Linked DNA regions of Ketobacter alkanivorans. The protein of the gene in region 1 interacts with the protein of each later gene in a pairwise test. Links are inferred from orthologs where the notes say so. Each region holds a gene or a part of one and is shown in the gene's direction. Other genes may lie near its edges.

Region 1 (3,160 bases):
ATTCCCAGGATTGGTGATCACACAACGATATTTACATCCAGCTCAACCCAGAATTCATACTCATTGACGGGACAATTGGATGGGGATTTTCTTGACCCTAATCGAGGAACTCCTGGTGAAGAACTCACGAATGAACTGATTGAAATTGCGGGTCCGAACGGTGAGTACATCGCTAACGCCACAATCAGCTTCAGTGAAGCTCAAACCTTTCGCCCGGCTACCAGGTGGGTGGTTGGCTCCTATGGCCCTTCAGACTATACGTGGAGCCTGACCAATGGAACCGGCACCACCAATGCGGATGGTTCCTACACCGTTACGTCTGTGACCGGTACAGCAGTATTGCGATTGACCAATGACACCATAGGCGGTTACACCACTACGCTGACTATTAATAATTAATCGTCTGAAAACGGCGGTTGCCTGATGTTTTTACGTCAGGAAACCGCCTAAGAAGCCGATTAGGCAAGCCTTGCCATGCTTCTTCCACCCTAATTCCTGCTCCTCTCCCGCTAATGGGTAAATTTGTTGCCTATTTGTAAGAACTAGCTGCCCAGCTGACACTCAATTCCTGTATACTCCGCCGCCTTAAAGTACTGTATTGGGCTGAGGCTGTAAGTTTGTGATCGAGAAAATCCGTAATATCGCCATCATCGCGCACGTTGACCACGGTAAAACTACTTTGGTTGACAAGCTGTTACAACAATCTGGCACCTTGGGTCGTAAAGACGAAGGTGAGCGTGTGATGGATTCCAATGATTTGGAAAAAGAGCGCGGGATCACCATCCTGGCCAAAAACACTGCCATTCGCTGGAATGACTACCACATTAATATTGTGGATACCCCAGGGCACGCCGACTTCGGTGGAGAAGTAGAGCGTGTTATGTCTATGGTAGACTCCGTGCTGCTGTTGGTTGACGCAGTGGACGGCCCCATGCCGCAGACCCGCTTTGTAACCCAGAAAGCGTTTGCTCAAGGCCTCAACCCTATTGTTGTTATTAACAAAATTGATCGCCCTGGTGCTCGTCCTGACTGGGTTATGGATCAGGTATTTGATCTGTTTGATCGTTTGGGTGCAACCGATAAGCAGTTGGACTTTCCGGTTATCTACGCCTCTGCCTTGAATGGCATTGCCGGAACCGATGCCGATAACATGGCTGAAGATATGAGCCCATTGTTTGAGGCCGTGGTGGATAAGGTGTCTCCCCCTGAGGTGGATTTGGACGGCCCCTTCCAGATGCAGATCAGCTCCTTGGATTACTCCAGCTTTCTGGGTGTAATCGGTATCGGTCGCATCAAGCGCGGTAAAATCAAAGCCGGCTCCCCAGTAAAGGTTGTGGATCGCGAAGGCAAAGTCCGTAACGGTAAGATACTGAAAATTATGGGACACATGGGCTTAGATCGTGTTGACGTGCCTGAAGCTGAAGCGGGCGACATCGTTTGCATTACCGGTATTGATGAGCTGTTCATCTCCGATACCCTGTGTGCGCCGGAAAAACCAGAAGCGTTGCCACCGCTGACCGTCGACGAACCGACCGTCAGCATGATCTTCCAGGTAAACACATCACCGTTTGCCGGAAAAGAAGGTAAGTTTGTTACCTCGCGCAATATCCGTGAGCGTTTAGAGAAAGAATTGATTCATAACGTTGCATTGCGCGTTGAAGACACCGACAGTCCTGACCGTTTCCGTGTGTCTGGTCGGGGTGAGCTGCACCTGTCCGTACTGATCGAAAATATGCGTCGCGAAGGTTTTGAGATGGCTGTGGGCAGCCCTGAAGTAATCATCAAAGAAATCGATGGTGAAAAGCAGGAGCCCTTCGAGCAGTTGATGATTGACATTGAAGAGCAGCATCAGGGCTCGATCATGGAGCAGTTGGGGTTACGCAAAGCAGAAATGAACGACATGGTGCCCGATGGTAAAGGCCGTGTGCGGATGGATTTCATTGCGCCTTCCCGTGGCTTGATTGGTTTCCGCTCAGAGTTTCTTACGCTCACCTCCGGTACTGGCATCATGAACTCCACTTTCTCTCACTACGGAGAGATGAAAGAGGGTGAAGTAAGCAAGCGTCAGAACGGCGTGCTGATCTCCATGATTACCGGAAAAACCCTGGGTTACGCACTGTTCAACCTGCAGGAGCGCGGCCGCTTGATGATCGATCCTGCCGTTGAAGTGTATGAAGGGCAGGTGATTGGGATTCATTCCCGCGGCAACGATTTGGTGGTAAACCCCACTAAGGCTAAGCAGCTGACCAACATTCGTGCAGCAGGTACCGATGAGAACATCGTGCTGACACCGCCGATTCGATATTCGTTGGAGCAGGCGCTGGACTTTATCGATAAAGACGAACTGGTGGAAGTGACACCTGTGTCCATCCGCATTCGTAAGAAGTTACTTAAAGAGAACGAGCGCAAGCGTACCTCAAAGTAAGCCTTGCCTAAGAAAAGCGGCTGCGGTGAAAACCCCAGCCGCTTTTTTTTGCCCGCATTAGTCCCCTGCGGACATAATTTCCTGCCTAGAATGTATTATTTTCCAATCGAGTATTTTAGGAGCTTTGGTTTTGCGGCTCTCGACTGAAGCGCAAAATGTGGCCTTTGAATTCAGATTCGAGATACTCGGTGTGGGCTGGCTTCAGATATAAACTGCTGAAGCCGTACTCAGCCATTTTTTTGCTCAGTTTGCTTTTGCGTCCCCGTCCGGGATCGACCAAGATGATTTCACAGGCTGGGTTGGCGTGATTTTCAATAAAATCAGATATCAAATTGACGTGGTCATCTTCATATAACAGGTCGCTGCCAATAATCAGATCAAAGCGGCCCAGCGTGTCTGCCGAATCAGCCCAATCAACGCGCTCGTATTCGATGGGTTTTCCTGCGTTCAGCAGGGTGTTTCTTTCTAAAAAACTCTCTGCTTCCGGGTGATTGTCGGTGGCCGTAATATCGGCATTTTGCTTGTTCAACAACAGGCTGGATAACGCCATACCGCAGCCGATTTCTAAAATTCTCAGGCCTTCCGTTTTGTAATCAGCAACGTAATTGGCCAGTACCAGGCTGGATGGCCAGATCACCCCAAATATGGGCCAGGCAGCGGATGATATGCCAAGGCTTTCAGCGATACCGTCGGGATCGTGGAATTGTTGATTATCACGCAGGGTGCAGATATGGA
Region 2 (2,905 bases), 1.1 Mb from region 1 along the record:
CTTGGTAACCCTTAACGAAGGCTCTGCTGGTTTTATCGCGTTTTTGTCTCTTCATAAATTATCGACCTCGTTATCCTGTTTGAGATTTGAGAGATGTTGACTGTATGAACTAGAAGAGAAACTCCTTTCTAAAAGATGTTGCTGGTAAGGAAGAGGGGCTCTTATTAAGGCCCGGACTTACATTAGTACCGAACTTTTAGAATGATGTCGACAAAAAAATTGTCATAAAGAAGACACGAATCAATTAAATTGAGTAATTGATAAAATAGGCCGCCTGAATGGGATTTGATAAATTTCATGGGCTTACAAACGGTGTTTAAGCTGAATGAATATAAATGACTGGAAATCGTCACGCCTGGTAATTACCTGTGCTGGTGGCCTGGAAAATTTTTTATTGCAAGAAATTCAATCAATTGCAGGTGATTCATACCAGCTGGTACGTGGTGCAGTTGAAGGGCCCGTGGAGCTGAAAAGTCTGTATGATTTTTGTTTATGGTCGAGGGTTGCCTCAAGAATTCTGCTGCCAATCGCTGAATTTACCTATAAAAACGAAGACGACTTCTACCATAACTTGCGCCAGGTTCATTGGCAGTCCCATTTTTCGTTGAATGAAAGTGTTGCCATATCCACTTCAAAAGATGCCAGCGTAAAGGTTAACACTCAGTATCTTACTTATCGTACCAAAGATGCTGTCATGGATTACTTTCGACATTTCCAGGGCGATCGGCCCAACGTTGATACCCGTAATCCAGATATTCGTATCCACGTTCACTTTGATCGTGAGACTGTACAGGTTTCATTGGATCTTGCCGGAGATCCTCTGCACAAGCGTGGTTACCGGGTGGCTCAAAATGACGCCCCCTTAAAAGAAACACTGGCTGCAGCATTGTTGATGAGTGCGGGTTGGCCTGATGCGGATTATCCGCAGTTAGTAGATCCCATGTGCGGCTCTGGCACCTTGTTGATAGAAGCGGCCATGATGCAGGCTGGTATGGCACCGGGACTGATTCGTAAGCGGTTTGGCTTCGAGGCTTGGGCCTATCATGATGAAAGCATCTGGCAGGATGCGGTGAGTCGAGCTGCTGCGAAAGATATTTCAGAGAATTTCTCATTTCAAATCAAGGGCTACGATTCTGATAATGCATCTATACAGGCGGCAATGAAGAACATCGAGGCCGCTGGGTTGCAGGGCAACATTCATGTTGAACGACGTGAACTGGCACAGTTTGCCTTAAGGACAGGGGACGCTGTGCGGGGCATGGTTGTATCCAATCCGCCCTATGGCGAACGCCTGGATAAGGATGCAGATTTAATCTTTCTATATCGAGCAATCGCTCGCCGCTTGCAGGAAAACTGCGAACATTGGCGTGCTGCCATTATTACTAACGATGTTGAATATGCCGATGCGCTGCAATTGGATGATCCCCAAACGCACCGAGTATTTAATGGTCCGATTCGTTGCGTGATTCGCAGTGGTACCGTGGTTAAACGTTCGTCCCATCAATGCGTACCTGTTACACCTGCGCTGCAACACGACTGTATTGAAAATGCTCCTGCTAAAGATTTACTGAATCGAATAAAGAAGAACCTGAAAACCCTGCAAAAATGGGCGGATAAAGAGCATGTAACCGCTTATCGGGTTTATGATGCGGATATCCCTGAATACAACCTGGCGATTGACTGGTATAACGGTCATCTGCATGTGCAGGAGTATGCTCCTCCAAAAACCGTTAACCTTGAAAAAGCCCAACAACGGTTACAGGATGCGCTTGAAAGTCTTAAACGCTTTTTTGATATTCCTTTCTCATACATCCATGTGAAAAGTCGCCAACGGCAGAAGGGTGCTACTCAATATCAAAAGTTAAGCGAAACCCGTCGTATGCTGCCTATTGATGAGGCTGGCGCTTTGCTTCTGGTTAATTTAGATGATTATCTGGATTCGGGTTTGTTTCTGGATCACCGGCCTACCCGGGTTCGGATGCAGTCCTTGTCCAAAGGCCTTCGCTTCCTTAATTTGTATTGTTACACCGGAGCGGCCACTGTGCATGCGGCCATTGGTGGTGCCAAAAAGACAACCTCAGTGGATATGTCTGCCACGTACCTGCAATGGGCGCGCAATAACCTGTATCTGAATGGTTGTGCGGAAAGCAACCACCAGCTGATACGCAGTGATTGTATGGAGTGGTTGAAGAAGACAAATGATCAGTTTGATCTCATTTTTGTGGATCCACCTACTTTTTCGAACTCTAAACGTATGCAGGGGTTTTTTGATGTCCAGCAATCTCAAGTTGAATTGCTGGATTTGGCCATGAAGCGCCTTGAGCCCGGTGGTTTGCTGGTTTTTTCTAATAATTTCAATCGCTTCCAGCTTGAGCCCGAGTTGATGGAGCGTTATGACGTTAAGGATATTACCAAGGACAGCCTGCCGCCTGATTTCTCCCGTGGAAAGCCCATACACCATTGCTGGGAATTCAGGCACAAATAATCGTTGCAGCGTTAAATTCCTGAATTCTTTGCTAATCTGAAAATATGTAAAGAGCTAAGGTGAAGGAATGAGCAACAAGGAGCAGAGCAGTCAATCTGTTACTGACGTAAGAACCATCGAAGAGTTTATCGAGTTGGCTCTGGGGTTTACGCGTGATCGGTTAGCTGAACTCGGTGTGAGTGACGAGGCTCTGCTGGACCCGGAGGGTTCGATTGATCAGCAAGTCGCTACACTGCGCTGTATATTTCTGGAAGCTGAGCGTTCATGCCTGCCGTTTAATGCCTATGAGGATCGGTTTTGGCGTGTAATGCGCGCCCGCCTTCAACCGGTGGTGTTAGCCTACCTGACCCATGAGAAATTTGTTCAGACCCTGGATATTGAGGCCCGAGAGTTGAGGCCCGATACCCTTATGAATGTATA

The links. Proteins that work in one complex are often made in the same cells at the same time.
Region 2: the proteins of typA (region 1) and rlmKL interact in binary tests that used the Escherichia coli proteins (3 or more experiments, as listed by UniProt). The link is inferred for Ketobacter alkanivorans from one-to-one orthologs.

The regions. Positions count from the first base shown.
Region 1 is NZ_CP022684.1:1,922,126-1,925,285, reverse strand. Bases 127-3,022 are described here. They hold typA (translational GTPase TypA), read left to right. Parts: upstream 127-619; coding sequence 620-2,425; downstream 2,426-3,022. Other genes in these bases: Kalk_RS08270 (class I SAM-dependent methyltransferase), read right to left, coding at 2,541-3,022; Kalk_RS08280 (vWA domain-containing protein), read left to right, coding at 127-399. Outside these bases: more of Kalk_RS08280, read left to right, coding at 1-126; more of Kalk_RS08270, read right to left, coding at 3,023-3,160. UniProt on the Escherichia coli protein: A 50S ribosomal subunit assembly protein with GTPase and nucleotide-independent chaperone activity, required for 50S subunit assembly at low temperatures, may also play a role in translation.
Region 2 is NZ_CP022684.1:792,670-795,574, reverse strand. It holds rlmKL (bifunctional 23S rRNA (guanine(2069)-N(7))-methyltransferase RlmK/23S rRNA (guanine(2445)-N(2))-methyltransferase RlmL), read left to right. Parts: upstream 1-325; coding sequence 326-2,485; downstream 2,486-2,905. Other genes in the region: Kalk_RS03185 (hypothetical protein), read left to right, coding at 2,553-2,905; rmf (ribosome modulation factor), read right to left, coding at 1-55. UniProt on the Escherichia coli protein: Specifically methylates the guanine in position 2445 (m2G2445) and the guanine in position 2069 (m7G2069) of 23S rRNA. Methylation occurs before assembly of 23S rRNA into 50S subunits.